DNA from 3 places in the [Enterobacter] lignolyticus SCF1 genome. Region 3 is predicted to be linked to each of the others. Evidence: predicted binding sites of a transcription regulator. Region 3 holds the regulator's gene; each other region holds the start of a gene.

Region 1 (10,322 bases), 450 kb from region 3:
GGATCCGAGCCAGATTTCCGCCGGATCTTCCGGAATGTCGTGTTCCAGGATGTTGATTCTGAGCATTTCGCCGAGCTGTTTTGCGCCGCAGGCCTTCAGTGCATCGTCGATTTTCTCGATGGCGCCGCAAAAGGTGTCGTATTCCCGGCTGCCAATACCCACTGCGCCAAAGCGCACGGCGGACAGGTCCGGTTTTTCTTCCTTTATAGCATCGTAGAACGGCTGCAGATTGTCCGGGATATCTCCTGCACCGTGGGTGGAGCAGATAACCAGCCAGATCCCTTCTTTATTAAGATCGTCAAGCAGCGGTCCGTGCAGGGTCTGCGTCGTAAAACCCGCATCTTCCAGCTTTTCCGCCAGATGCTCCGCTACATATTCGGCGCCGCCCAGGGTGCTGCCGCTGATAAGGGTTATATCTGCCATGATCGTCCACTCAACCACTCTGAGTGGCGTATTGTACGCTGTGTGCGAGCTGGGATCTACCTGTGGAAAGATGTGGGATTAAAAAGCCCGATCACGGGCGGATGGTGCGCATGATCGGGTTCTGTAGGGAGATCAGCGTCTCGGTGGACTGAATTTCATCGATTGTTTGGATCTTGTTGATAAGTACCTGCTGCAGCGCGTCGATAGAGCGACACATCACCTTAATAAAGATGCTGTAGTGGCCGGTGGTGTAGTAGGCCTCGGTTACCTCATCGAGACTTTCCAGTTTCGCCAGCGCGGAGGGATAGTCTTTGGCGCTTTTCAGGATAATGCCGATGAAGCAGCAGACATCGTAGCCCAGCTGCTTCGGGCTCACGTCGATACGCGCGCCGGTGATAATACCGGCCTGCTTCATTTTTTCTACCCGGACGTGAATCGTGCCGGGGCTGACGCCAAACTGCTTCGCCAGTTCGGCATAAGCGGTACGGGCGTTGGCCATCAGCGCCTCAAGAATGCCGCGGTCCAGATTGTCGATCTGATAATTTTCCATCGCTTTTTCTTATGAAGATTAATGATTCTCTCTATTTTAGCGCTTCGTATTGATGAATTAAAAGTGAAGTGGGCTTTTTATTGTTTGATTATTGAATTGGTTGCCAGTTTTGTTGCTTAATCAATGGCACAGGACGCAGGAGTATAAATATGAAAACCGCTTATATCGCAAAACAACGCCAGATCAGTTTCGTTAAATCCCATTTTTCCCGCCAGCTTGAAGAGAAGCTTGGCCTGATTGAAGTCCAGGCGCCGATCTTAAGCCGCGTAGGAGACGGGACGCAGGATAACCTTTCTGGCTGCGAAAAAGCGGTGCAGGTTAAAGTGAAAACACTGCCTGACGCCCAGTTCGAAGTGGTTCACTCACTGGCGAAATGGAAGCGTCAAACCCTGGGACAACACGACTTCAGCGCGGGCGAAGGGCTGTACACGCACATGAAGGCCCTTCGCCCCGATGAAGACCGACTTTCCGCCATCCATTCCGTATACGTCGACCAGTGGGACTGGGAGCGCGTGATGGGTGACGGCGAACGCCATACCGGTACGCTGAAAGCCACCGTAGAGTCGATTTACGCGGGGATCAAAGCGACCGAAGCGGCGGTCAGCCAGGAATTCGGCCTGACGCCGTTCCTGCCTGAGACGATCCACTTTGTTCACAGCCAGGAGCTGCTGAGCCGCTTCCCGGATCTTGACGCCAAAGGCCGCGAGCGCGCGATCGCGAAAGAGCTGGGCGCCGTTTTCCTGGTCGGGATCGGCGGCAAGCTGTCGGACGGTAAGCGCCACGACGTGCGCGCGCCGGATTATGACGACTGGAGCACCATCGGCGAACGTGAGTTTGCCGGGCTCAACGGCGATATTCTGGTGTGGAACCCGGTTCTGGAAGATGCCTTCGAACTCTCATCTATGGGGATCCGCGTGGATGCCGATGCGTTAAAACGTCAGTTAGCGCTCACTGGGGACGAAGACCGTCTGCAGCTCGAATGGCACCAGGCGCTGCTCAGAGGTGAAATGCCGCAGACCATCGGCGGCGGTATCGGCCAGTCTCGTTTAACGATGCTGCTGCTGCAGCTGTCGCATATCGGCCAGGTGCAGTGCGGCGTCTGGCCGCAGCAGGTACGCGAAAGCGTTGGTTCGCTGCTGTAATTAGCGCTGCCAGCGGCGGATAAGACGGCTGCGTAACCCGGTGTCGAAGCGCCAGATATGATCGAAGATGCGCATGATGCCGGGTTTGCCGTGCGCTGACATCGCCACCGCATGAAAGCGGTGCTGGTGATGGCGCTGCAGTTCCCCCACCTTACTCACGACGTCGTCCGGCAGCCGCTGGGCGATAAAATCGGAAATGACCACCGCATCGGCGTCGTGCCACTCCGGGCTTTGCAGCCGTTCGATAATGGCGCGAAAGCAGCTGGCGATATCCGTACCGCCACGAAAGCGCTGGCTTAAGAAGCGGATCGCCTGCTCAATGCCGTGCGGCCCCGTCAGCTCGTAGCGCACCACTTCGCTGGAGAAAAGCATAATAAAGCAGCGCCGGTTGTCGGCGAGGGCAACCCGCATCAGCGCCAGGCAGAAGGCCTTGGCGCACTGCTCGTTAAAACCGCCCATTGAGCCTGAGGTATCTACGCAGACGATAAACGGCCCGCGCGGCTGTTCATCAACATCCTGGTGCACCACCGGGCGTTCGCTGATTTTCTCCCGCCAGGCGTCGCCGTGCAGCCGGTAGGTGAGCAGCTGTTTTTCCACCAGCCGGCGGTAAAACTCATATTCCAGTTCGGTAATGCCGAGGGTTGCCAGCTCCGGCGGCAGCAGGCGCAGGATATCGTCGCTTCGCTGCAGGCCGTCCACCTGTTCCGGCACCGTGGCCGGTTCCCGCACCAGCGTACGGAAGGTTTCCATCGGCGCGTCTTTCTTCGGTACCGATTTTGCCTCTCTGGAGCGGCCGAGCTGCTCCGCCAGCTTCATCAGTTCGGGCTGCTGGCTGAGGAAATCGCCGTATTTAACGATAAGCTGCCAGTCGCCACGCCTGAGCTGGCCCGCGCTCATATCCCACAACCGCCCGGCGGCGTTCTCGTTTTCGACCAGAATAGGCTCCAGCTGACCGCTAAGCGTCATCCTCTCCTGCACTTCGCTGAGCAGTTGTTCGCGCTCTTCTTCCAGCAGCTGCTGGTTAAGCGTGGTGGCCTGCACCACGAGGCTTAACCGCCAGCGCTGCAAAAACAGCGTATGCATGGCGGCGGTGAAGGTGGCGTTGTCGTCCACCAGCTGCTGCGCCTGGGCGGCAAACGGCGAGTGGACCTGATGCAGCAGCGCCAGAATTTGCGGCAGCTGCACGATAAACTGGGTGGTCGACAGCGCCTGAGCGCGCTGGAAGCAGGCGACCTCCTCGCTCAGCTCCTGAGGCACCGGAACCTCTTTGAGCCGTCGCCGGAGCCCCTCCCGCCAGCGGGGAATATCTTCTGAGATGGCATTTTTCAGCCGCGGAAATTTTTCAAAGAACACGGCCAGCTGCGGGGAAGCCAGCAGGGCCAGGATCATCTCTTCGATCAATCCCTCCTCGCTGACCGCCAGCATCACATTGAGCGTGTCCAGAGTGAGCATTATTGTCGCGCCTGTTTGATCTGTGCGCCCACGTCCTGCAGGCTTGCCTCAATACGACCTAACCAGTCGCCCTGAATAAACAGGCACTTTTGCTGTTCGCTAAAGCGGTTGTGCTGCTGGTGCCACTCTTCTTCGAGCGCGTCCAGCTGCTGTTTTATCTCGGCGGGCATGCTGCCAGACGATGAGCTTCCCGGCAGCGACAGGCGGGAGCCCTGCAGGCTGACGTCCCTGACCACCAGGTGCTGGCCGCCGTCGACGTCCATATTCAGCACCTGCGCAAAACCGATGCCGTTGAGCTTGCCGCGGATCTCGCCGCCTTTTTCCAGCCAGTTTGCCAGCGGCTGGCGCTCAATAGTGATGTGCACAACGTTCATATCGTGCAGCCTGAGCGGCTGTTGCAGGAGCAGGGTCAGCGTAGCATCCTGCAGGTCCGCCGGTAGCTCATAGTGCGGTTTGCGGCTGAACATTCCTCCGAGCTTAGTCACTTTCAGCGCTGTTTTATCGCTTTGCTGCTGCTGAAGCTGCAGCCGGCGCTGGGTAATGGCGCCCAGGCGGGTGAGCATGGCCTGCTGCTGCCAGGCGTGCCCGGTCATCAATATGTCTATCTGCTGCTGCATCAGATTCATGCTCTGCGCATCGTGCCACAGGCAGTCTTTCAGCAGGATCAAATCCACGGGCGCAATGGCGTCGCGTCCGCTAAAGAAGGCGCTGGCCTGCAGCAGGCGGATCGCTTTTTTCCAGCGACGGTCTGACACATAGGGGGCGTTGGGAAGCGTATCCAGCTGCTGACGCAGCTGATAGATAAGCTCAAAGACGCTGTCGGTGAGCTTCACGGCGCCGATTTGCGTCTGCCACTGGTAAAACTCTTCGTCGGTCACCTGGAGGCTTTCCGGCACCGGGTTGCTGGTCTCATCCTGCTGGCTTATCAGCATCGACCGAAAATTCCCCTTCTCCTGGACCTTGTCCAGCCACAGGCGAATGAGCATACGGTCATACAGCGCTTCAAGGCTGCTGTCGGCTTCCGGTAATTCATTGGAGGCCGCCACCAGCAGGCGCATCGGGATTTTCGCTTCGCTGGCGCCGTTGCGGAAGTGGCGTTCGTTGATGGCGGTAAGCAGGGTGTTAAGGATAGCCGGGCCCGCTTTCCAGATTTCGTCAAGAAAAACGATTTCGGCCTCTGGCAAATACCCCTGGGTCAGACGCTCATAGCGCCCTTCATCTTTTAACGCCTGAATGGAGAGAGGACCGAAAACTTCTTCAGGGGTGGAAAAGCGGGTCATCAGATATTCAAAGGCGCGGGCGTGCCGGAAGGCGAATTTTAAGCGGCGGGCGATAAGGCTTTTCGCGATGCCGGGCGGCCCGAGGAGAAAAACGCTCTCGCCGCTGAGCGCCGCCAGCAGACAGAGCCGGATGGTGTGGCTACGCTCGAAAACGCCCTTTTCCAGCGCGCCGCTGAGCCGGGAAATTCTTTCTGCTAATAAATGTGATTGCGCCATAATAGAGTGGTATCCCTCCGCTTTTTATCCAGCTATCAAGCGATTATAGCCGCTAGTACAGGACGGGTAATAGAGCGGGGAGTGCCGGAATTTTCTTTGAGCCAGGTTAATTTGCATTGAGTTAGGGGTACGATTTCGCATTTAATCGTGCATACTGTGCGCTTTTTGTGGGCCAAGGGACTAAGCACACATTTGTTTTATAATGTTTTATAAACGAAAGACTAGTCTATGAGCACTGATAATAAGCAATCGTTGCCGGCGATAACCCTCGCGGCAATTGGCGTGGTTTACGGCGATATCGGGACCAGCCCACTGTATACGCTTCGTGAATGTTTGTCCGGCCAGTTCGGTTTTGGTGTTGAACGTGATGCGGTGTTTGGGTTTCTGTCACTGATTTTCTGGCTGCTGATTTTTACCGTTTCCATCAAGTACATTACCTTCGTGATGCGCGCGGATAACGCCGGGGAAGGCGGGATCCTGACGCTGATGTCGCTGGCGGGTCGCAACACGTCGGCGAAGATGACCTCGGTGCTGGTGATCCTCGGGCTTATCGGCGGCAGCTTCTTCTATGGCGAGGTGGTTATCACCCCGGCCATTTCGGTCATGTCGGCGATAGAGGGGCTCGAAATTATCGCGCCGCAGCTCGACAGCTGGATAGTGCCGATATCTATCTTCGTCCTCACGCTGCTGTTCGCCATCCAGAAGCACGGTACCGGCATTGTGGGGAAATTGTTTGCCCCAATCATGCTTATCTGGTTCCTGCTGCTGGCGGTGCTGGGCGCGCGGGGCATCATCGCTAACCCGGAAGTACTGCAGGCGCTGAACCCTTACTGGGCAGTCCACTTTTTCCTCGAGTACAAAACGGTTTCCTTTATCGCGTTAGGCGCGGTAGTGCTGTCCATTACCGGTGTGGAAGCGCTGTATGCGGATATGGGCCATTTCGGCAAGCTGCCGATTCGCGTCGCCTGGTTTACGGTGGTGCTACCGTCGCTGGCGCTTAACTATTTTGGCCAGGGCGCGCTGCTGCTGAAAAATCCGGAAGCGATTAAGAACCCGTTCTTCTTACTGGCGCCGGAATGGGCGCTGATCCCGATGCTTATCATCGCCACCCTGGCGACGGTTATCGCGTCGCAGGCGGTTATCTCCGGCGTATTCTCCCTGACCCGTCAGGCGGTTCGTCTGGGCTATCTGTCGCCAATGCGCATCATTCATACGTCGGAAATGGAGTCCGGGCAGATCTACATTCCGTTCGTTAACTGGATGCTGTACGTGGCGGTCGTCATCGTTATCGTGAGCTTTGAGCACTCCAGCAACCTGGCGGCGGCATACGGTATTGCGGTGACGGGGACGATGGTGCTGACCTCCATTCTTTCTACAACGGTGGCGTTCAGAAACTGGCACTGGAACAAGTATCTTGTGGGATGCATCCTTGTCGCTTTCCTGTTCGTCGATGTACCGCTGTTCTCGGCGAACCTCGATAAGCTGTTCTCCGGCGGCTGGCTGCCGCTGAGCCTGGGTCTGGTGATGTTCATTATCATGACCACCTGGAAAAGCGAGCGCTTCCGCCTGCTGCGTCGTATGCATGAGCACGGTAACTCACTGGAGGCGATGATCGCCTCGCTGGAGAAATCGCCGCCGGTGCGCGTGCCGGGAACCGCTGTGTATATGTCCCGCGCCCTGAACGTGATTCCATTCGCCATGCTGCATAACCTGAAGCACAACAAGGTGCTGCATGAGCGCGTGATCCTGCTGACCCTGCGTACGGAAGATGCCCCTTATGTGCATAACGTCCGCCGCGTGCAGATTGAGCAGCTGTCGCCGTCGTTCTGGCGCGTGGTGGCAAGCTACGGATGGCGTGAGACGCCAAACGTGGAAGAGGTCTTCCACCGCTGTGGGCTGGAGGGGCTGAGCTGTCGGATGATGGAGACATCGTTCTTTATGTCCCACGAGTCGTTAATCATCGGCGACAGACCGTGGTATCTGCGCCTGCGCGGCAAGCTGTATCTGATTCTGCAGCGTAACGCCCTGCGCGCGCCTGACCAGTTTGAGATCCCGCCTAACCGCGTGATTGAGCTGGGAACGCAGGTCGAGATTTAATCTCCTCTGCGGAGTGAGAGCGCAAACAAAAAAACGGTAACCTCCTGGTTACCGTTTTACATTTACCTTCCCCGCATTTCACTTAGCGAAACGTTTCGACGTTGATCACAATTCTGTTACGTCATGATGGTTTTCTGAGCACTCTTACGGCTACACTTATTTCAGCGAAACGTTTCGCTAGTGGAGCAGAAAGATGAAGAAAGGTGCGGTACTTAATTCTGAAATTTCCTCGGTCATATCCCGTCTTGGGCATACCGATACGCTGGTGGTGTGTGATGCAGGTTTACCCGTTCCTCACAGCACGCAGCGTATTGATATGGCGCTAACCCAGGGGGTGCCTTCATTTATGCAGGTGCTGGACGTGGTAACCGCGGAAATGCAGGTTGAGGCGGCCATTCTCGCAGCGGAAATCAAACAACATAATCCGCAGCTTCACGAAACGTTGCTCAGCCATATTGAGCAACTGCAACAACACCAGGGAAATACCATAGAAATTCGTTACACCACCCATGAGCAGTTCAAAAAACAAACCGCAGACAGTCAGGCGGTAATTCGCAGCGGGGAGTGTTCCCCGTATGCGAATATCATTCTCTGTGCTGGCGTCACGTTCTGAGGCCATCATGGACGCATTACTGCAGCTTAAAGGCATCGACAAATCATTCCCGGGCGTAAAAGCCCTTTCCGGCGCGTCGCTGAATGTCTATCCGGGGCGCGTAATGGCGCTGGTGGGCGAGAACGGCGCCGGTAAATCCACCATGATGAAAGTGCTGACCGGCATCTATACCCGCGATGCCGGTTCGCTGCTGTGGCTGGGAAAAGACACCACCTTCACCGGCCCGAAGTCGTCGCAGGAAGCCGGGATCGGCATTATTCACCAGGAGCTGAACCTGATCCCGCAGCTCACGATTGCGGAGAATATCTTCCTCGGCCGCGAATTCGTTAACCGCTTCGGCAAAATCGACTGGAAAACCATGTACGCCGAAGCCGACAGGCTGCTGGCGAAGCTGAACCTGCGCTTTAAAAGCGACAGGCTGGTGGGGGAACTGTCGATCGGCGACCAGCAGATGGTGGAAATCGCCAAGGTGCTGAGCTTCGAGTCGAAGGTCATCATTATGGACGAGCCGACCGACGCGCTCACCGATACCGAAACCGAATCGCTGTTCCGCGTTATCCGCGAGCTGAAATCGCAGGGGCGCGGCATCGTCTATATTTCCCACCGTATGAAAGAGATCTTCGAGATTTGCGACGATGTGACGGTCTTCCGCGACGGACAGTTTATCGCCGAGCGTGAAGTGGCATCGCTTACCGAAGATTCGCTGATTGAAATGATGGTGGGTCGTAAGCTTGAAGATCAGTATCCGCATCTCGATAAAGCGGTGGGCGATGTTCGCCTGAAGGTGGATAACCTGTGCGGCCCGGGGGTAGAAAACGTCAGCTTTACCCTGCGAGAAGGCGAGATTCTCGGCGTATCTGGCCTGATGGGCGCGGGGCGCACGGAGCTGATGAAGGTGCTGTACGGCGCGCTGCCGCGCGCCAGCGGCTACGTTACGCTGGATGGCCATGAGGTGGTGACCCGTTCTCCGCAGGATGGTCTCGCCAATGGCATCGTCTATATCTCTGAAGACCGCAAGCGCGACGGCCTGGTGCTGGGCATGTCGGTAAAAGAGAACATGTCCCTGACCGCGCTGCGCTACTTCAGCCGCAGCGGCGGAAGCCTGAAGCACAAAGATGAACAGCAGGCGGTGAGCGATTTTATCCGTCTGTTTAACGTTAAAACGCCCTCAATGGAACAGGCGATTGGCCTGCTTTCCGGAGGCAATCAGCAGAAAGTGGCGATTGCCCGCGGTCTGATGACCCGGCCAAAAGTGCTGATCCTTGATGAGCCGACCCGCGGCGTCGACGTTGGGGCGAAAAAAGAGATTTATCAGCTGATTAACCAGTTTAAAGCTGACGGCCTGAGCATAATTCTCGTCTCGTCTGAGATGCCGGAAGTGCTGGGCATGAGCGATCGCATCATCGTGATGCACGAAGGGCATCTCAGCGGTGAATTCACACGCGAGCAGGCCACTCAGGAAGTATTGATGGCTGCCGCTGTGGGCAAGCTTAATCGTGTGAATCAGGAGTAAAAAAGATGACTACCCAGGCTGCTACTGGTCGCCGTTATTTCACTAAAGCATGGCTGATGGAGCAAAAATCGCTGATTGCCCTGCTGGTGCTGATTGCGATTGTTTCGACCATGAGTCCGAACTTTTTTACCGTCAACAACCTGTTCAATATCCTGCAGCAAACCTCCGTTAACGCCATTATGGCGGTGGGAATGACGCTGGTCATTTTGACCTCGGGGATCGATCTGTCCGTCGGTTCTCTGCTGGCGCTGACCGGCGCGGTAGCTGCATCCATTGTCGGCGTTGAGGTGAATGCGCTGGTCGCTGTTGCTGCCGCCCTCGCATTAGGAGCGGCCATTGGCGCCGTGACCGGCGTGATTGTCGCGAAGGGGCGCGTTCAGGCGTTTATCGCCACCCTGGTGATGATGCTGCTGCTGCGCGGCGTCACCATGGTGTACACCAACGGCAGCCCGGTGAATACCGGCTTTACCGATAATGCCGATCTGTTTGGCTGGTTTGGTATCGGCCGCCCGCTGGGTATCCCGACGCCGGTGTGGATCATGGCGATTGTCTTCCTGGCGGCATGGTACATGCTGCACCATACTCGTCTCGGCCGCTATATTTATGCGCTGGGCGGTAACGAAGCGGCGACGCGCCTGTCCGGTATTAGCGTCAACAAAGTGAAAATTATCGTTTATTCGCTGTGCGGTTTGCTGGCGTCGCTGGCGGGCATCATTGAGGTGGCGCGCCTCTCCTCGGCGCAGCCAACGGCGGGTACCGGCTATGAGCTGGACGCTATCGCGGCGGTGGTGCTTGGCGGCACCAGCCTTGCGGGGGGTAAAGGTCGCATTGTTGGGACGTTGATCGGCGCACTGATTCTTGGTTTCCTGAATAATGGTTTGAATTTGTTAGGTGTTTCCTCCTATTACCAGATGATCGTCAAAGCGGTGGTGATTTTGCTGGCGGTGCTGGTAGACAACAAAAAGCAGTAACTGACGACACTACAGGACATCTCTGATATGAACATGAAAAAACTGGCTACCCTGGTCTCTGCTGT
Region 2 (10,322 bases), 1.2 Mb from region 3:
CCATAGTGGGGATGGCGCAGGATGAAAGGCAAAAAAAAGCACTGCGCAGGCAGTGCTTTTATTCTGAATCATGCCGTCAGCCAAGGGAAAACCGACGGCAAGATATGCATCAGGAACGGCTCAGTACGCGACGCGCTTCGTTATAGCGCTTGTTCCAGTACGGCTCGTCCATACTTGAGATCGTCACACCGCTGCTGGTGGAGGCATGAACAAACTGGTTATTACCAATGTAGATGCCGACATGACGCCCGGTTGACCCGGCGCGGAACAGCACTAAATCACCGGTACGCAGCTGGGTTCGCTTAATTGAACGCCCCATTTCCTGCTGCTCAGAGGTAGAGCGCGGCAGTTCCATGCCAAACTGGTCACGGAAGGTGCGCTGTACGAAAGCTGAACAGTCGATGCCGCGTCTGGTGTCGCCGCCGAGACGGTAACGAACGCCTTTCCAGCTCGCATATTGTTCCATCAGGCGCGATTTCACGTCGAGATTACGCACCATGGATTCAAATTCATCCTGAGAGGCTTGCAGTGAAGAAGGATCATCCATTCCCACAGCATGCGTCTCAGAATGCATATTCTTTGCGGTATTGGTAGAACTACATGCAGAAAGCAGTACCGCTACTGCTATTGCGGGAATTGCCCGCAAGACGTATCTCAAAATTGGTTGAGATTTGACCATTTTATTTATTTTCCCTTGAAGTCCTTAACGATAAACACCGTTATAAAAATGCCAAACGTGACGAGACTAAATACCTGCCCACAATGAGACAATTGCTTAGGTTCAAAATTGTGCACCATCGCACAAATTTATTTACCCTTCGAATAATTTAACTCTGTCAGGCAAAACGAGAACGAGGTTACCCGATCGATGCTGGCTTGGCGAGCGCTTTTCCGCGTTTTTTTATAAGAAAATGTGATACAGAAAGTGACAAAACGGCAAAGCCCAAAATAGCGTCAATTTCGCGCGGAAATTAGCCAATCCTTTAAAATCTAACGCGATCATTGTGTCAGGAAGATGACGAAACGAATAAAAAAACGGCAGAGATAGTTCAGCGAAAGAAAACTATCCCTGATGGATACTGTTAATTTGTGTTGGGTGATTGTTTGATTTTTGTTGCTGATTGCGGCGAGAAACGATCGAGCAGGGTGATAATGCCGTCGCTCAACGGCGTCGTCAGTATCCACGCTATACCGGGAGTCTGGGGCAAAAATGCAAAAACCACAAAAATAATCAGGGAAACAAGAAATATCTGATGGTCAAAATATCAGCAGATAAAGAGGGCGCAATTAAGCGCCCCTTGCTGTCAGCTGACCCGCAGTTTCAACAGCGCGGCTTGCAGCATATTCCAGTCGGTATCGCCGTCGTTAATCAGTTCAATTCGGCTGTCAGGCGGCGCGACATTTTGCGTTTCGATATGCAGATCCATTCCCTGGCGGTTAATTCGCACCAGGCCTTCCGCAATACGCATAACGCCTTTTACCCGTGAAACCGGCGCCAGCCGCGCCCATTCAAGCAGGCCGATGGTGTCAAACTGGGTATCGGCGTCGAAAATCCAGCCGCAGGCAACGTAGCCCTGACCACGGTTAACGCTGCGTCGCCAGCGCTGGTGGCCCGGCAGGCTTAACGCCGCCAGTCCCCTGTTCGACGGATGGCCGTGGGCGTGGGCGGCGCTTTCCGGCAGCGGCGCGAGGTTGCGGCGCGGAAGATTCAGCAACCCGCCGTCAATATTGCCCTGGGTCGCCTCCACGCGCAGGCGTTCGCCGCCGTAGGTTTGCCACCACTGCGCGAACGCCTGCTGGCTTTCCGCCGTCGCTTTATCCTGCTTGTTGGCGACGATGACGTCGGCGGCGGCAAGCTGATCGCGGAAATTGTCATTGCTGACGATTTTTTCATCCAGCAGCTGGCGCGGGTCGAGAACGCACAGCGTGGCGCGCAGGTCGATCCACGGTTCGTAGACCGGCGCGGTCAGGATATCGAGAATTTGTTTCGGATGCCCAAGCCCGGTAGGCTCGATCAGCAGGCGATCGGGCTTGCCCTGACGTAGCAGCGTGTTCAGACCCACCTGCATCGGCAGGCCGTTGACGCAGCACATACAGCCGCCGGGGATCTCTTTGAGCAGCGCGCCGCTATCGGCCAGCAGGGCGCCGTCGATGCCGACCTCACCGAACTCATTCACCAGCACCGCCCACTTTTCATTAGCCGGTTTTGTCGCCAGTAAATGCAAAATGGAGGTGGTTTTGCCGCTGCCAAGAAAGCCGGTAATCAGGTTAGTGAGCGTCACGGAAACTCCCGATGAGGTAATTGTAATAATGTAACAGGTGTGACCTATCCTGACGAAAAAAGGGAGAAAAGAGAAGTTTTTAATGCGGACAGAGAGGGAATCTGTCCGCTAAACGGCAGGAATTGTTAAGAATTCAGGGCGCCGCTCACCGCCCGGCGGGCGCCGTTGCGGGTCAGCATAGCCCAGGCGCGCTGCACGGCGGCGGTGAAGTCGGCGTTCTGCGCAAGGTCAGCGCCGAAAATTTCCGTCAACGACAGCAGGGCGGCCACGCGGTCCTCGGGCTGGCTGGCCGCCACCCGCTGGCGGATTTTTTCGACCAGCGGATCGCGCACGTCAATGGCGTCGCCGCGTTCGTCCACCCCGCTGACGTAGCGCATCCAGCCCGCGACGCCCAGCGCCAGCAGCGGCCAGTCGCTGCCGCGCCGCAGGTGAATCCGGATACTCTCCAGCATGCGCTGCGGCAGCTTCTGGCTGCCGTCCATGGCAATTTGCCAGGTCCGGTGCTTAAGCGCCGGGTTGGAGAAGCGGGCGATGAGGCTGTCGGCATAGTCGCTGAGGTTGACGTCTTTGATATCAAGCGTCGGCGCCTGTTCCTGCATCATCAGACGCTGGGCGGCGCGGCGGAAGTCATCATCCTGCATACAGTCGCTGATGTGCTCATAGCCCGCCAGGTAGCCCAGATACGCCAGAAATGAATGGCTGCCGTTGAGCATTCGCAGCTTCATCTGCTCCCAGGGCAGGACGTCTTTCACCATCTGTACGCCGGCGGTTTCCCACGCCGGGCGTCCGGCGACGAAGTTGTCCTCAACCACCCACTGAATAAACGGCTCGCAGCTCACCGCGCAGGGGTCCTCCACGCCAAGGACCTGCGCGATTTCAGCGAGCGATTCCGGCGTTGCCGCAGGCACAATGCGGTCGACCATGGTGCCGGGAAAGCTGGCGTGCGCGGCTATCCACTGCGCCAGCTCCGGCGAGCGCTTTGCCGCCATGCCGAGAACGGCGTTTTTAACCACATGGCCGTTATCGGGAATGTTATCGCAGGACAGGACGGTGAACGGCGGCAGACCGCGTTCACGGCGGCGGGCCAGCGCTTCCACCAGAATTCCCGGTGCGGAGCCTGGCATCGTCGGGTTTTCGAGATCGTGAAGGATGCGCGGCTGCGTGGCGTCCAGCTGGCCGGTGGCCGGGTCGATGCAGTAGCCTTTTTCGGTGATGGTCAGCGAGACGATGGCGACCTGCGGCTCGCAGAATTTTTCAATAATGGCGGCCAGCGAGTCGAGCTTTGCGTTCAGGCACTCGTGCACGGCGCCGACCACAATCGCCCGGTTACCGTCGGCGCCTTTTTCCAGCACGGTATACAGGTGGTCCTGCTGGCGCAGCTGGCTCATCAGTACATCGCCGCTGAACAGGCTGATTTCGCACAATCCCCAGTCGCCGCCCGCGGCGTTGAGTACCCGGTCCGTCAACAGCGCCTGGTGGGCGCGGTGGAAGGCGCCGAAGCCGAAGTGCACAATGCGCGAGCGCAGCCGTTGGCGGTCATACTGCGGCAACTGAACGGTATCCGGCAGGGCGGCGGTGGCGATAGTCTTCATTATATAAACACCTATATAACCATTAATTAACAATGTCAGTGTAAAGTTATATGACAACAAATTAAATTGGTGTGCCGTATTTATCCGGGTAATGTGAGCTGGATCAATCAATGTGGCGGGGCTGTTTGACCATTACGCAGAAGCATGTATGGTAGTCGTCATAAAGTTCGCTATTATTGGTATAACAACTTAAGAGGTGTGGCGATGGAACAAACCTGGCGTTGGTACGGACCGAACGATCCGGTGTCTCTTGATGATGTGCGTCAGGCTGGCGCGACCGGTGTTGTCACTGCACTGCACCATATCCCTAACGGCCAGGTCTGGCCGGTTGACGAGATTAAAAAACGCCAGGCGCTGCTGGCGGAAAAGGGGCTGACCTGGTCGGTGGTTGAGAGCATTCCGGTGCACGAAGAGATCAAGACCCGTTCCGGCGACTATCAGATCTGGATTGCCAACTATCAGCAGAGCATTCGCAATCTGGCCGAGTGCGGCATTGACACCGTGTGCTACAACTTCATGCCGATCCTCGACTGGACGCGCACCGATCTGGAGTATCAGCTGCCGGACGGCTCAAAAGCGCTGCGTTTCGATCAAATCGCCTTTGCCGCGTTCGAGCTGCATATTCTCAAGCGCGAAGGGGCGCAGGCGGATTATACGGAGCAGGAGCAGCGTCAGGCGCTGGAGTACTTCAACGCCGCAAGCGCCGCCGAAATTGAAAAACTGACCCGCAACATTATTGCCGGTCTGCCGGGCGCAGAAGAGGGCTACACGCTGGATCAGTTCCGCCAGCGTCTTGCGGAGTATGACAACATCAGCAAAGATCAGCTGCGCGAAAACATGGCGGTGTTCCTGCGGGCGATTGTGCCGGTCGCTGAAGAAGTGGGCGTACGCTTGGCGGTGCATCCCGACGATCCGCCGCGCCCGATCCTCGGCCTGCCGCGCATTGTCTCAACCATTGAGGATATGCAGTGGCTGAAGGAGACCGTCGACAGCATCAACAACGGGTTCACCATGTGCACCGGCTCTTACGGCGTACGTGCGGATAACGACCTGGTGAAGATGATTGAGACCTTTGGCGATCGTATTCACTTCACCCACCTGCGCGCGACCTGCCGTGAAGACAACCCAAAAACCTTCCATGAGGCGGCGCATCTGACGGGCGATGTCAACATGGTGGCGGTGGTGAATGCCATCCTGACCGAAGAGCAGCGCCGGAAGAACACAGGCGACCTGCGTCCGATCCCGATGCGTCCGGATCACGGGCACCAGATGCTTGACGATCTGAAGAAAAAAACCAACCCGGGCTATTCGGCGATTGGCCGTCTGAAAGGGCTTGCGGAAGTGCGAGGCGTGGAGCTGGCGCTGAAGATGACCAAATTCCCGGATCTGCTGTAACCACGGCGGCTATCCGGCGGGAATAAAAAAGGACGGCATGCGCCGTCCTTTTGGCTTTTTATCAGTCCGCACGTCCCATATAGCGCTTCTCTTCAATATGGATGCGAATCTTCTCGCCAGTGGTCAGGTATTCCGGAACCTGGATCACCAGGCCGGTGGTCAGGGTCGCCGGTTTGGTGCGGGAGCTTGCGGAAGCGCCCTTAATGCCCGGCGCGGTTTCGACGATTTCGAGATCAACGGTCTGCGGCAGTTCGAGCGCCAGCAGCTGGCCGTCCCAGGTCAGCACCTGCATGTCCGGCATCCCGCCTTCCGGGATGAACTGCAGCTCTTCTTCAATCTGGTCTTTGGTGAAGGTATACGGCGTATAGTCTTCTTTATCCATGAACACGTATTCGTTGCCGTCAACGTAGGAGAAATCGACGAAACGGCGGGTCAGGGTCACGGTATCAAGGATATCGTCGCCTTTAAAACGCTCTTCCACTTTCAGCCCGGTACGGACATCGGAAAAACGCATTTTGTACAGCGTTGCTGCGCCGCGGGCGCTCGGGGACTGAATATCAATATCTTTAACAATCAGCAGCTTGCCGTTGTAATTCAGTACCATACCTTTTTTAATTTCGTTCGCTCTTGGCATTGCAGTAATCCTGTTTAACAGAAGTCAAAAATATCGCGTCAAAGTACTCGCGCCGGCCCTTTCAGGCAAGCGGAATTCGCGGGTTTTGCGAAAAGGTGATAAGGTGCTCTGCCTGACTGACGAGAGACCCATCATGGATTGTCGCCCGGACTGTGGCGCCTGCTGTACCGCGCCTTCAATCTCCAGCCCGATTCCGGGAATGCCCAACGGCAAACCGGCAAACACGCCCTGCATTCAGCTTGATGCGCAGCAGCGCTGCCGGATATTCGGCTCGCCGCTGCGGCCAAAGGTCTGCGCCGGGCTTCAGCCGTCAGCGGACATGTGCGGCGCGTCGCGTCAGCAGGCGATGGCGTTCCTTATTCACCTCGAACGGCTGACGACGCCCTAAACGTCCTTGATCCGCAGTAAACCGACGCTGGTGAAAACGCACATCGCCAGCGCAATCCAGAACACCGCATGATAGCTCCAGATTTCGGCCACGACGCCCGCCAGCGACCCGGCGATTATCCAGCCGACGCGGGTGGTATTAGTATATAACGTTGTCGCGGCCCCGGCCTGGCCCGGCATCAGATCCTGAAAATAGAGCATGCCGATCCCGGCGAGGATCCCTATATAGATGGCGTTGAGCGCCTGCATAGCCAGCAGCAGGGCCGGGGTATGCACCGTCAGCATGCCGATATAGAAAAACAGCCCCGCCACCACGGCGATACGCATCAGAAAGCGCTTACCAAAGCGTTTTGCATAATACCCGGCGATGAGCATGGTCGGAATTTCCAGACCGGCCGCGGTGCCCATCATCATCCCCGCCAGCTTCTCCGGCAGGTGCAGCTCGTTAATGATAAACAGCGGCATATTGATGATGTACAGACTGTTGGTGCCCCACATCAGCGTGCAGATGATAAACAGCAGCAGGGCATCGCGACGGTTGGTGCGCGGCGCTTCAAGATGTCTGGCCGTCGCCGCGGGCGTTTTGCGCATACTGGGCAGGAACATCCATACCATCGCGCCGCACACCACAAACGCGACCGCCGCGCTCAGGTACATCACCGTAAAACCGAACCCCATCGCCAGCGCGTAGGCCAGCGGCGGGCCAATCACCCACGCAAGGGAAACCTGCGCACGCAGAATTGAGCTGAACATCACCGCTTCGCGGCCGGTTTTATCCGCATGTTCGCGGGCCAGCGCAAACATCTGCGGGTTGGCGGTAGAGCCGAAGCTGCTCAGAAAGACGCCGACGAACAGCAGAACAAAATAGCTGCGGTTCCAGGCAAACAGGATGCAGGCGAATACGCCGAGCAGGCAGCAGAAGACGATAAGGTGCTTGCGGTCGCCCTGGCGGTCGGAACGTCCGGCCAGAAACTGGCTGACCAGAATGCCGATGATGGCGCTGCCGGTGAAGAAAAAGCCGACCATCGCCGGGCGGACATGCACTTCATTGGTCAGGAACAGGCTTAACGTCGGCGTCTGTAGCGCCCCGGCGATGCCGGTCAGAAAAGCCACGATTAAAAACGCCGTTGACGTTAGATCAAACCCACGCGGGGAGGCGGCAGCGGTTGTGTTAGGCATGTCGATGAATCAGTCACTCAGAAAGAGGCTGGAGTGTACGCTGGCCGTCTGCAAATAAACAGTTGTTCATATCAATATCCGCACAAAAAAATCAAAATAGCATTTCATAATAAATTACCGTTTAGCTGAAGCTGCTGAACGAGGCGGCTGAATTTGCCTTAAGCGTCAGCAATGCGCATGGGGCTGATAACAAAATGTGCAGTACATCTAACTTCTGTAATCAAAAAATCAACTTTTCTTGCACATCGTACGAATAAGTCACAGACTTCTTGAAACGTTTCAGCGTCATCGGCATATTGTCCATACATGAAGGTGGCGCTTTTTTTCTCATGTTGGCTGAAACGATTCAATTCAGCGAGAGAGGAGAACCATGTTCCAGTTATCTGTGCAGGACATTCACCCCGGTCAGCAGGCCGGGAATAAAGAAGAGGCGATTCGCCAGGTGGCGTCAGCGCTGGTGAGCGCCGGCAACGTCGCCGAAGGCTATCTGGCCGGTATGCTGGCTCGCGAGCAGCAAACCTCCACCTTTCTTGGCAACGGTATTGCAATCCCTCATGGCACCACCGAGACCCGCGATCAGGTGCTGAAAACCGGCGTGCAGGTTTACCAGTTTCCGCAGGGTGTCGCCTGGGGCGAAGGGCAGACCGCGTATGTCGCGATCGGCATCGCCGCAAGCTCCGATGAGCACCTTGGCCTGCTGCGTCAGCTGACGCACGTGCTGAGCGATGATGCCGTTGCTGAACAGCTGAAAACCGCCGTCACCGCGGAAGAACTGCGCGCGCTGCTGATGGGCGAAAAGCAGAGCGAGGCGCTGAAGCTGGATAACGACACGCTGACCCTTGACGTTGTCGCCAGCGATCTGGTGACGCTGCAGGCGCTGAACGCCGGACGTCTGAAAGAGGCGGGCGCGGTCGATGCCGCGTTTGTCGCCAGCGCCATCACCGAGCGGCCGCTGAATCTGGGGCAGGGCATCTGGCTGAACGACAGCGCGCAGGGCAACCTGCGTAGCGCCATTGCCGTCAGCCGCGCCGCAGGCGCATTTGACGTTGACGGTCAACCGGCATCGCTGCTGGTGACGGTGGCGATGGCCGACAGCCAGCCGGTGACGGTGCTGAACCGCCTGAGCGCGCTGCTGCTGGACAATAAAGCTGAACGCCTGCTGAAGGCGGATGCGGCAACGCTGCTGGCGCTGCTGAGCGGCGATGATGTTCCGACGGACGATGTGCTGAGCGCGGAGTTTGTCGTGCGCAATGAGCACGGTCTGCACGCCCGTCCGGGCACCATGCTGGTCAACACGATTAAACAGTTCAACAGCGACGTCACCGTCACCAACCTTGACGGCAGCGGCAAACCGGCCAACGGGCGCAGCCTGATGAAGGTTGTGGCGCTGGGCGTCAAGAAAGGGCACCGCCTGCGCTTTACCGCGCAGGGCGACGATGCTGAACGCGCGCTGAACGCGATTGGCGAAGCCATCGCCTCTGGTCTTGGGGAGGGCGCGTAATGAGCAGACGTGTAGCTACTATTACGCTTAATCCGGCCTATGATCTTGTTGGGTTCACCCCGGAAATTGAGCGCGGCGAAGTGAACCTGGTGCGTACCACCGGTCTGCACGCGGCGGGTAAAGGCATCAACGTGGCGAAGGTGCTGAAGGATTTAGGGATTGACGTTACCGTGGGCGGTTTCCTCGGTAAAGATAACCAGGACGGATTTCAGCAGCTGTTCAGCGAGTTGGGCATCGCCAACCGTTTTCAGGTGGTGCAGGGCCGTACGCGCATCAACGTCAAGCTGACGGAGAAAGACGGTGAAGTCACCGACTTTAACTTCTCCGGTTTTGACGTCACCGCCGCGGACTGGGAGCGCTTTGTTAATGACTCTCTGACCTGGCTTGGGCAGTTCGATATGGTCTGCGTCAGCGGCAGTCTGCCGGCAGGCGTCAGCCCGGAAGCCTTTACCGACTGGATGACCCGCCTGCGCAGCCAGTGCCCGTGCATCATTTTCGACAGCAGCCGCGAAGCGCTGGTGGCCGGTCTGAAAGCTGCGCCGTGGCTGGTGAAGCCGAACCGTCGCGAGCTGGAGATCTGGGCAGGCCGTAAGCTGCCGGAAATGAAGGATGTGATTGATGCCGCCCATGCGCTGCGTGAGCAGGGCATCGCGCACGTGGTCATCTCGCTGGGCGCAGAAGGCGCGCTGTGGGTGAACGCGTCCGGCGAATGGATCGCCAAACCGCCGTCGGTTGAGGTCGTGAGCACCGTAGGCGCAGGGGATTCAATGGTTGGCGGCCTGATCTACGGCCTGCTGATGCGCGAATCCAGTGAACATACGTTACGTCTGGCGACCGCGGTGGCGGCACTGGCCGTGAGCCAGAGTAACGTTGGTATTACCGATCGTACCCAGTTGGCCGCGATGATGGCGCGTGTTGACTTACAACCCTTCAACTGACAGCAGGAGAGGCATAATGAAAACGCTGCTGATTATCGATGCCGGGCTCGGCCAGGCACGCGCCTATATGGCGAAGACCCTGCTGGGTGCGGCTGCGCATAAAGCGCGCCTTGAAATGACCGATAACCCAAACGATGCCGAACTGGCTATCGTGCTGGGCACGGCGCTGCCTGCGGACAGCGCGCTGAACGGCAAACAGGTGTATCTCGGCGATATTAATCGCGCCGTCGCGCACCCGGAGCTGTTCCTGAGCGAAGCGAAATCCCATGCCGCGGTGTACAGCGCGCCGGTTGCGGTCGCCGCGCGGCCAGCCGGCGGAAACGGTCCAAAACGTATTGTGGCCGTCACCGCCTGCCCGACGGGCGTTGCGCATACCTTCATGGCGGCAGAAGCGATTGAAACCGAAGCGAAAAA
Region 3 (10,322 bases):
AATAGCGCGGTTTGCTGTCACCGGAGCCGTCATGATCCTGCTTATCGATAACTATGATTCGTTTACCTGGAACCTCTACCAGTATTTCTGTGAACTGGGCGCGGAGGTGCTGGTGCGGCGTAACGATGAGGTGACGCTTGCGGAGATTGCCCGCCTTCAGCCGACGAAAATCGTCATTTCGCCGGGGCCCTGCACGCCGGATGAGTCCGGCGTTTCCCTTGAGGTGATTCGCCATTACGCCGGTAAAACGCCCGTTCTTGGCGTCTGTCTCGGCCATCAGGCGATAGCGCAGGCGTTCGGCGCCGCCATCGTGCGGGCGGCAAAGGTGATGCACGGAAAAACCTCCCCGGTCAGCCATTGCGGCGAGGGCGTTTTCCTCGGGCTGAATAATCCGCTGACGGTGACGCGCTACCATTCTCTGGTGATAGACCCGGCCACCCTGCCAGCGTGTTTTGAGGTGACGGCCTGGAGCGAGAGCGGCGAGATTATGGGGATCCGCCACCGCGAGTGGGATCTCGAAGGCGTACAGTTTCACCCGGAGAGCATCCTGAGCGAACAGGGGCACGCCCTGCTGGCGAACTTTCTGAATCGTTGAATTCTGGTTGCCATGTAATGATTTTTTATGCATATTTTGTGATTATATTTTCATAATCACAGCAGCATAAGAGGACCGACATGGCGACCGTTCAACCCGCAATTACCCGCGCGACTTTTGATGAAGTGATCCTCCCTATCTATGCCCCGGCGGAATTTATTCCGGTGAAAGGGCAGGGAAGCCGTGTGTGGGATCAGCAGGGCAAGGAGTATATTGATTTCGCGGGCGGCATTGCCGTAACGGCGCTGGGGCACTGCCATCCGGCGCTGGTGGAGGCGCTCAAGCGCCAGGGCGAAACCCTGTGGCACACCAGCAACGTGTTTACTAACGAACCGGCGCTGCGTCTGGGGCGTAAGCTGATTGATGCGACCTTTGCCGAGCGCGTGGTGTTTATGAACTCCGGGACCGAGGCCAATGAAACCGCCTTTAAGCTGGCGCGCTACTATGCCTCAACCCGCCACAGCCCGTATAAAAGCAAAATTATCGCCTTCCATAACGCCTTCCACGGGCGCTCGCTGTTTACCGTCTCCGTTGGCGGACAGCCGAAATACTCCGATGGCTTCGGTCCCAAACCGGCCGATATTATCCATGTGCCGTTTAACGATCTGCACGCCGTTGCCGCGGTGATGGATGACCATACCTGCGCGGTGGTGGTGGAGCCGATTCAGGGCGAAGGCGGCGTGACGGCGGCGACGCCCGCGTTTTTGCAGGGTCTGCGCGAGCTGTGCGATAAGCATCAGGCGCTGCTGGTGTTTGATGAGGTGCAGTCCGGCATGGGGCGTACCGGGTCGCTGTTTGCCTATATGCACTACGGTGTGACCCCGGATATTCTCACCACCGCGAAAGCGCTGGGCGGCGGTTTTCCGGTCAGTGCGATGCTGACCACACAGGATATCGCCAGCGCCTTTCATGTGGGGTCGCACGGCTCAACCTATGGCGGCAACCCGCTGGCCAGTGCGGTCGCCGGGGCGGCATTTGACATTATCAATACGCCTGAAGTGCTGAACGGCGTGAGCGCCAAACGTGAGCAGTTCGTCGGTCATTTGCAGCAGATAGACGCGCAGTTTGATGTCTTCAGCGAGATCCGCGGGATGGGGCTGCTGATCGGCGCCGAGCTAAAACCGCAGTACAAAGGGCGCGCGCGCGAGTTTTTACACGCGGGCGCGCAGGCGGGAGTGATGGTGCTTAACGCCGGGCCGGACGTAATGCGCTTTGCGCCGTCGCTGGTGGTGGAAAGCGCGGACATCGATGAAGGGATGGCGCGCTTTGCCCGTGCGGTCGGCGCGGTGGTTAGCGCTCGCTAAGCCGGGTGCGCAGCCAGATCCCATGACGCGGGCGCTGGCGCCAGGCCACCGACGAAATGGTGTGCATGGTGCTGAGGTGGCCAAGCACGCGCTGCAGGTGCTGCTCCATGGTGCTTAACGGACCATGGGACAGCATTTCAGGCGACTCCATGATGTTGGCATCGTTACTGCCGCCGGGCTCGTCATACTCAAGGCGCTGCTGGCAGCGCTGCAGAGCGATTTCGCACGACTGCAGGTAGCGCTCGGCCAGATCCGGCGTCAGCATATTATGCTCGCGCGCCAGCGTGGTCATGGCGTTGATATGTTCGACGATAAACTGGCTGTGGGTCACCCACAGCTTCATATCCGCCAGATAGTGCGAATTGAAGCCGGGCTCCTGCATGGCCTGGTTGAGCGAGTTAAACAGCGCGTTGTGAGCCTGATTGACCCGCATACGCTGGTAGGCGAGCGTCGGCGCCTGCGGGTCATCGCTCAGGATCAGACGCATCGCGTCCTGGTCGGCCTCCAGCGCGTCGTGGGCGTTTTTGCGCAGCAGGCCGCTCTGCCACTGCGGCCAGAGCCAGACCATCCCGCCAAGCGCTATCAGACAGCCTATTACCGTATCGATAAAGCGGGCGACGATAAACTGCTCGCCGTTGAGGGTCAGCAGCTGCAGCGTGTACACCGCCGTGACGGTAAAACCGACCATCGCCCAACCGTAGTTTTTCCGAATCGTCAGGTAGCTGATGAGCGTAATGAGCAGCATCGCCGCCAGAGTGTAGCCTTCCGGCACGTGGAAATGCAGAGCCCCGGCGGCGATAACCAGTCCGACCAGCGTTCCCGCCGCCCGGTGAAAGATTCTGACCCGGGTCGCGCTATAGCCGTTTTGCGTCACAAACAGCACCGTCATCATTATCCAGTACGGCTTCGGCAGATGCAGCGCCACCCCCATCAGGCTGGCGACGCTCAGCATCACGCTGATGCGCGCGGCGTTGCGAAAGGCCGGTGATTTAAGCGACAGATAGCTTCTGAGCGCAGGGATCAGCGGCAGGCGACGCTCTTTATCCGCCATAAGATTGCGCGGGTACAGCGGCCGCTGGAGGCGCAAAACGCGCGCGATCCGGCTGAAGTGCCAGGCGCAGAACTGCCCGACCGGGTTATCCGGATGCTGGCGGGCGATTTTTTCCAGCGCGCCTATTTGTTTGTCCATTGAAAAGCGCTGCGGGAAGCGGTGGTAGAGGATATCGTCAGCCATTACCCGCAGGCGCGCGGCGACCGTCTGCGCGTTCCAGCGGATCACCGCTTCGGCGTGGCTGCGTTCGACCAGCTTCTGCACCTCTTCCGGCAGGTGCAGGCTGACGGAGATATGCTCCTGCAGATCCATCGCCATCTGAAAAGCGCGCAGCAGGCGCTTATATTCGCTGTTCTTATTGGCCGCGAGCATGTGCAGCTGCTGGTAGCACTGGGTGATCAGGTCAACCGCCTTTTGCTGGCGGTTCAGCAGCGGCGGCAGCGCGGTCGACGGGTCGGTATGCTGGGTCAGCAGGCTGTATTTGGCTTCGCAGTAGTCGGCAAGCTGGCGGTAGAGCAGGCTGAGGGATTCTCTTAGCGGCTGCTCGCGCCACAGGGTGAACCAGAACCAGTTAAATACGCCGTACCAGAGGGTGCCGCAGGCGTAGATCAACAGCGGCTCCCACACCGGCATATTGCCCGCAAGGCTGAGCGTAAAGATGGCGGCGATGAGCGAGGCCGGGAGCAGGCGCGCGTGCAGGCTGCTGAGCTCGGCGGTGACGCCGAGCGTCATGGCAAGCCCGGTGAGGATCAGCGGCAAAGGAACGTCCTGCGCCAGCAGCAGCTGTACCGCCAGGCTGCAGCCGGCAAACAGCGAGCCGCCGATAATCAGGCGCTTGAAAAAGCGCTTATGGGGCGTGTCGAGGCCGGCGACGTTGCAGCAGGCGGGGACCAGGGAAAACAGCAGACCGTAGTTCAGGTAGCCCAGGAACAGGCCGACGGCAACCGGCAGGCAGAGCACCAGCGTCTGCCGCAATGCGTAGTTAACTTCGGGGTGATAAATCAGTCGGCGCCACATGAGTATAAAGACAAAAACGGCGTGTTGCGGGGGCAATACGCCGTGTGGTGGACTTAGCGGGTACCGTAAACCACGATGGTTTTACCGTGGGCGGAGATCAGGTTCTGATCTTCGAGCATTTTCAGGATACGGCCTACCGTTTCGCGAGAACAGCCCACGATTTGACCAATTTCCTGACGGGTGATTTTGATCTGCATACCGTCCGGGTGCGTCATGGCGTCCGGCTGTTTCGCCAGGTTCAGCAGGGTTTGCGCGATACGACCCGTAACGTCCAGGAAGGCGAGGTTGCCGACTTTTTCAGAGGTCACCTGCAGGCGACGAGCCATCTGAGAAGAGAGGCGCATCAGAATATCCGGGTTAACCTGGATCAGCTGACGGAATTTTTTGTATGAAATTTCAGCCACTTCACATGCAGTTTTAGCACGTACCCAGGCACTACGCTCTTGACCTTCTTCAAACAGGCCTAATTCACCGATGAAATCGCCCTGGTTCAGGTAAGAGAGGATCATCTCTTTCCCTTCTTCATCCTTGATGAGTACTGCAACGGAGCCTTTCACGATGTAATACAGCGTTTCTGCTTTTTCACCCTGGTGAATCAGCGTGCTCTTCGATGGGTACTTATGAATGTGGCAATGAGACAAGAACCATTCAAGAGTCGGGTCTGTTTGCGGTTTGCCAAGCACCATGCGCGGTTATCCTCTGTTATAAGCTTTCTCCAGCGGCAGCAATGAGATTGCCACTGGCTTTGCAATCGTATCCTTCCCTGTACCTGGGAAGTCGGCTGTCGGATTTTGATGCAGCCTGTAATTGAGATGTCCTCTGCATACATGCAGTACTTCAATGTATTACTGTAGCATCCCGACTGTTTTAGCATAGCTTTCGCCGCATGTCTCCTGGTGTCTCGCTTCAGCATGACGCAGGTCGCCTTCCGTTGCGAGAAATGTTATGTACGCGTAATCTGTCAGAAAAAATGCAACCAGGAGTTAACGAATATGCAAGCGCGAGTGAAGTGGGTCGAAGGTTTAACCTTTCTGGGTGAGTCAGCTTCCGGCCACCAGATCCTGATGGATGGCAACTCCGGTGATAAAGCGCCAAGCCCGATGGAAGTCGTGCTGATGGCGGCAGGCGGCTGTAGCGCTATTGACGTGGTGTCGATTCTGCAAAAAGGGCGCAACGACGTGACCGACTGCGAAGTGAAGCTGACTTCCGAGCGCCGCGAAGAGGCGCCGCGCCTGTTTACCCACATCAACCTGCACTTCATCGTGACAGGCAAAGCGCTTAAGGATGCGGCCGTATCGCGCGCGGTGGATCTTTCGGCGGAAAAATACTGCTCGGTGGCGTTAATGCTGGAGAAAGCGGTGAATATCACGCATTCATACGAAGTGATTGAGGCGTAATGGAGGGGGCATCGTGCGCGTTGATGCCCTCATCCTGACCCTCTCCTGACCGGGAGAGGGACTATGATCAGGCGATCCGCTTCCCTTCCATCAGCCGCTGCACCAGCGGCGTCATGATAAGCTCCATTGCCAGCCCCATCTTGCCGCCCGGCACCACCAGCGTATTCATATGTGAAATGAATGAGCCCTGCAGCATGGCCAGCAGCCATGGGAAGTCAATGTCTTCCAGATTGCGGAAATGAATCACCACGAAGCTCTCATCCAGCGAGGGGATGCCTTTGGCGGCGAACGGGTTCGAGGTATCGACCGTCGGCACGCGCTGGAAGTTGATATGGGTGCGCGAAAACTGCGGCGTGATAAAGTTGATGTAGTCTTCCATTGAGCGCACTACCGAATCCATCACCGCTTCGCGGGAGTGGCCGCGCTCGCTGGTATCGCGAATGAGCTTTTGGATCCACTCCAGGTTGACGATGGGCACCACGCCGACCAGCAGGTCCACATGGCGCGCCACATCGTGCTGCGGCGTCACGACGCCGCCGTGCAGCCCTTCGTAGAACAGCACGTCGGTAGGCTCCGGCAGCGGTTGCCAGGGGGTAAAGGTTCCCGGCACCTGGTCCCAGGGTACCGCTTCATCGTAGGTGTGCAGGTATTTGCGCGACTGGCCGCTCCCCGTTTGCCCGTAGGTGGTAAAGGTCTGCTCCAGCAGGCCAAAATCATTAGCATCCGGACCGAAGTAGCTGATATGACGGCCTAAATCGCGCGCCTTACGGATGGCCATGTCCATCTCCGGACGGGTGTAGCGGTGAAAGCTGTCGCCTTCCACTTCCGCCGCGCGGAGGTTCAGTTGGGCAAAGATTTTACGAAAGGCGAGGCTGGTTGTGGTGGTTCCTGCGCCGCTGGAGCCGGTTACGGCGATCACCGGATGTTTGGCTGACATGTCGAACAACTCCCTGAATAAGCAATTGTTTTAGTATAGTCAGCCGCGAAACTGGGTGCGGGGCATAATATTGACCGTCTCGTGCAGTTCTGACCACACCAGTACGGCTTCCCCGCGTTGTAGCTGTTGTTTGACGTCGGCGACCTTGTCTTCAAGCGTTCGTTCATGTTCACCATAATCGGTGCCTTCACGCAAGACAAAGCTTTCAATCAGATTATCCAGCGTCTGCGGATCGAGTTCCTGCCAGGGAATGATCATGGCGCGGCTCCTAACCAGCGCGTCAGCCAGTCCGGAATGCGTTGTTCCAGCCACATCTGCGGGCGCCGCGGGGTGCCGCCGACAAAGCCTACGTGACCGCCATGCTCCGTCAGCTGATACTGAATATTCGCTGGCAATTCTTCCTGAGCGGGAATGGAGTGATGATCCATAAACGGATCGTCCTTCGCGTGGATAATCAGCGTCGGATGGGTTATCTGGCTCAGCACCGGCATTGCGCTGCACTGGCGATAGTAGTCTATCGCATCGGCAAAGCCGTGGATTTTCGCGGTGATCAGATCGTCGAAGTCGCGGATGCGGCGCACGCTCTTGAGCTGTTTAAGATCGACGGGCAGCGTGCCGGGATACGCTTTGAGCTTGCGCGAGGCGTTCGCTTTGAGCAGATTCAGCAGATAGCGCTGGTAGACCCGCGAGAAGCCTTTATCCATGTGGTAGCTGCAGGCCTCGAGCATAAACGGCGCGGAGACGATAACCGCGGCATCCAATGGCGCGCTGGCGCCCTCTTTGGCCAGCAGGCAGGCGAGCATATTGCCCCCCAGCGAGTAGCCGACGGCCGCGGTCGGCACCGTACCGAATTCACGGCGCAGCCAGTGTAAAAACCAGGTGCCGTCTTCTGTTTCGCCGGAGTGGTAAATTCGCTGATTGCGGTTAGGTTCGCCGCTGCAGCCGCGGAAATGCATCACCACGCCGAGCCAGCCGCGCTGTTTCGCGGCATGAATCAATCCGTGGGCGTAGGGGCTGTATAAGCTGCCTTCAAGGCCGTGGAACACCACCAGCCGCGGTTTGTGTCTCGCCTGCTGCGGGTCTTCACTCCAGGCGAGATCGACAAAGTCGCCGTCGGGAAGATCAAGCCGCTGCCAGTGCGGGGTGAATTTTAACCGACGGCGGATCAGCCGCGGGATCATCGTTTGCAGGTGGCGGTTACGCACACCCCGCATCGGGATGAAATCAGCGCTGTTTGCGGGCGGTAGTTCGAAATCTACTGGGGTAATTTGAGCCATAACGGTGCGATGTTATCAAGATTCTACGTTTTACTATACCGCCAGACAGATTTCGTGTTTATGAATTCGAGCCAGAATTAACTTTCCTGCATCATTTGCTCAAGCTGCTCCTGCGCGTCTAACCAGGCCATTTCACACTCTTCAAGCCCGGATTTCGCGCTGGCCTGCTGCTGTAAGCACTCTGCCAGTTCCGCTTTTCGCTCGACATCATACAGCCCGCTGTCTCCCAGCTTCTCTTCCGCTTTCGCCAGCTGCGCGTGCAGCTTTTCCATCTCTTTTTCCAGACGGGCAATCTCTTTACGCAGCGGCTGCGTCTGGGTACGGAGCTCCGCTTCCCGGCGCTTCTGGTCTTTACGCGCCTGGGCGCTGTTGGCGTTATCCTTTGGCGCGTCATCAGGCTGGCTTTCCTGCTTTTGCAGGTCGCTCAGCCACTGCTGGTAATCCTCCAGGTCGCCGTCAAACGGCTCAACCTTGCCGTCGTGGACCAGATAGAGATCGTCGGTGGTGGAGCGCAGCAGGTGACGGTCGTGCGAAACGACGACCAGCGCGCCTTCGAAATCGATCAGCGCTTCGGTCAGCGCCTGGCGCATATCCAGATCGAGGTGGTTGGTCGGTTCGTCGAGCAGCAGCAGGTTCGGACGCTGCCAGACGATAAGCGCCAGGACCAGACGCGCTTTTTCACCGCCGGAGAAACGCTCGGTGTTCTCCGTCACCTTATCGCCCTGAAAGCCGAAGCCGCCGAGGTAGTCGCGCAGCTTCTGCTCCAGCTCCTGCGGCGCCAGGCGCGCCAGATGCTGCAGCGGAGACTCATCGGCGCGCAGATACTCGAGCTGATGCTGGGCGAAATAGCCGAGCTTGATGCCCTTCGCCAGGCCAATCTCGCCGTGCATGGGCTGCAGCTCGCCGGCCAGCAGCTTGATAAGCGTGGATTTACCGGCGCCGTTACGCCCCAGCAGACCGATGCGCGAACCCGGCACCAGGTTGAGCTTAATGGAGTCCAGAATGGTGCGTTCGCCGTAGCCGGCGCTGACTTTCTCCATCTTCAACAGCGGGTTGGGCAGGCTCTCCGGCGCGCGGAAGCTGAAATGAAACGGGTTATCGACGTGCGCCGGGGCGATCATCTCCATGCGCTCCAGCATTTTGATGCGGCTCTGGGCCTGTTTGGCCTTTGAGGCTTTCGCCTTAAAGCGGTCGATAAAGCTCTGCAAATGCGCCACTTTTTGCTGCTGGCTTTCGTACATCGACTGCTGCTGGGCAAGGCGAGTCGCGCGCTGAATCTCAAACGATGAGTAGTTGCCGGTGTACTCGAACAGGGTCTGCTGTTCGATATGAATAATTTTGCCCACCACCGGATCGAGGAAGTCCCGGTCGTGGGAGATGAGGATCAGCGTGCCCTGATAGCTCTTCAGCCACTTCTCCAGCCAGATAACGGCGTCGAGATCGAGGTGGTTGGTCGGTTCGTCGAGCAGCAGCAGGTCGGAGCGGCAAATCAGCGCCTGCGCGAGGTTGAGGCGCATACGCCAGCCGCCGGAGAAGTCGCTGACCGGGCGCTCCAGCTGTTCGTTGCTAAAGCCCAGACCGTGCAGCAGGCTGGAGGCGCGCGAGCGGATAGTCCAGGCGTCGATGGCGTCGAGCTTGCCGTGAACGGTGGCAATGGCGTGGCCGTCGTTGCGCGCGTTGGCGGCATTCAGTTCGGCTTCCAGCTGGCGATATTCGCGATCGCCGTCAATGACGTACTCCAGCGCCGGTTGCGCCAGCGCCGGGGTTTCCTGGTTGACCCAGGCCAGCTGCCAGTTGCCGGGAAACGTAAAGCTACCGGCATCCGCGGCTATCTCGTTTTTCAGCAGCGACAGGAGCGTGGATTTCCCACAGCCGTTTTTGCCCACCAGGCCGACTTTTTGGCCCGGGTTAATGGTGGCAGTGGCGTTATCCAGCAGGACGCGCACGCCGCGACGAATTTGTAACGAGGAGAAAACAATCATAAGGCGCCGTATGTTCAGACTATGTTAAATTGTCATTATGATAATGTAAGGTGTGGTTCCATTGCCGCACCGGGGCGCCATGGTAGCCCAAAACGACAACAATACACAAAACCGGGAGGGGGTGATGTCAAAGACAGCGAAAGTTTTGCTGCTGTATGCCCATCCGGAATCACAGGACTCGGTGGCAAACCGGGTTTTGCTCAAGCCGGCGCGGCAATTAGAAAATGTGACCGTACACGACCTGTACGCGCACTACCCCGATTTTTTTATCGATATTCCGTATGAACAGGCGTTACTGCGCGAGCATGACGTTATCGTGTTTCAGCACCCGCTTTATACCTATAGCTGCCCGTCGCTGCTGAAAGAGTGGCTCGACCGGGTATTAAGCCGCGGTTTTGCCAGCGGAGCCGGGGGGAATCAGCTGGCGGGAAAGTACTGGCGTAGCGTCATCACCACCGGCGAGCCGGAGGCGGCGTACCGCTACGATGGCCTCAACCGCTATCCGATGAGCGATATTCTGCGTCCGTTCGAGCTGACGGCCGCAATGTGCCGTATGCACTGGATGACGCCCATCATTATCTACTGGGCGCGCCGTCAGCCGCCGGAAGAGCTGGCAAGCCATGCCAAAGCGTATGGCGAATGGCTGGCGTCACCCATTACCCCGGGAGGCCGATGATGGAAGGAACAGGTCTTCTGCTGGCGGGCGTGCTGTTTTTGTTCGCCGCCGTTGTCGCAGTGCCGCTGGCGGCGCGCATCGGTATT

Evidence for each region. Region 3 encodes CRP, which controls carbon source genes, mostly activating them, when cyclic AMP is high. Its sites were predicted from a motif close to ATGTGANNNNNNTCACAT; they were not measured.
Region 1: rbsD (D-ribose pyranase) is a predicted target of CRP. The motif match lies at 7,254-7,271, and genes of this name have one in related genera.
Region 2: ENTCL_RS07625 (mannitol dehydrogenase family protein) is a predicted target of CRP. The motif match lies at 3,966-3,983, and genes of this name have one in related genera.

What each region holds. Positions count from the first base shown of each region.
Region 1 is NC_014618.1:4,765,212-4,775,533, reverse strand. Features, by position in the region: gene mioC (FMN-binding protein MioC) at 1-423, opposite strand, end outside; gene asnC (transcriptional regulator AsnC) at 515-973, opposite strand; gene asnA (aspartate--ammonia ligase) at 1,123-2,115, shown strand; gene viaA (ATPase RavA stimulator ViaA) at 2,116-3,567, opposite strand; gene ravA (ATPase RavA) at 3,567-5,063, opposite strand; gene kup (low affinity potassium transporter Kup) at 5,292-7,160, shown strand; gene rbsD (D-ribose pyranase) at 7,354-7,773, shown strand; gene rbsA (ribose ABC transporter ATP-binding protein RbsA) at 7,781-9,286, shown strand; gene rbsC (ribose ABC transporter permease) at 9,292-10,257, shown strand; gene rbsB (ribose ABC transporter substrate-binding protein RbsB) at 10,285-10,322, shown strand, end outside.
Region 2 is NC_014618.1:1,620,754-1,631,075, forward strand. Features, by position in the region: gene mepS (bifunctional murein DD-endopeptidase/murein LD-carboxypeptidase) at 110-679, opposite strand; gene ENTCL_RS07620 (CobW family GTP-binding protein) at 1,305-2,282, opposite strand; gene ENTCL_RS07625 (mannitol dehydrogenase family protein) at 2,408-3,874, opposite strand; gene uxuA (mannonate dehydratase) at 4,079-5,269, shown strand; gene yeiP (elongation factor P-like protein YeiP) at 5,331-5,903, opposite strand; gene ENTCL_RS07640 (YkgJ family cysteine cluster protein) at 6,037-6,291, shown strand; gene setB (sugar efflux transporter SetB) at 6,288-7,469, opposite strand; gene fruB (fused PTS fructose transporter subunit IIA/HPr protein) at 7,840-8,970, shown strand; gene fruK (1-phosphofructokinase) at 8,970-9,908, shown strand; gene fruA (PTS fructose transporter subunit IIBC) at 9,925-10,322, shown strand, end outside.
Region 3 is NC_014618.1:401,967-412,288, forward strand. Features, by position in the region: gene pabA (aminodeoxychorismate synthase component 2) at 32-595, shown strand; gene argD (bifunctional acetylornithine/succinyldiaminopimelate transaminase) at 676-1,899, shown strand; gene ENTCL_RS01845 (YccS/YhfK family putative transporter) at 1,886-3,967, opposite strand; gene crp (cAMP-activated global transcriptional regulator CRP) at 4,021-4,653, opposite strand; gene ENTCL_RS01855 (OsmC family protein) at 4,960-5,364, shown strand; gene ENTCL_RS01860 (phosphoribulokinase) at 5,432-6,301, opposite strand; gene ENTCL_RS01865 (YheU family protein) at 6,341-6,559, opposite strand; gene ENTCL_RS01870 (hydrolase) at 6,556-7,578, opposite strand; gene ENTCL_RS01875 (ABC transporter ATP-binding protein) at 7,656-9,560, opposite strand; gene kefG (glutathione-regulated potassium-efflux system ancillary protein KefG) at 9,685-10,236, shown strand; gene kefB (glutathione-regulated potassium-efflux system protein KefB) at 10,236-10,322, shown strand, end outside.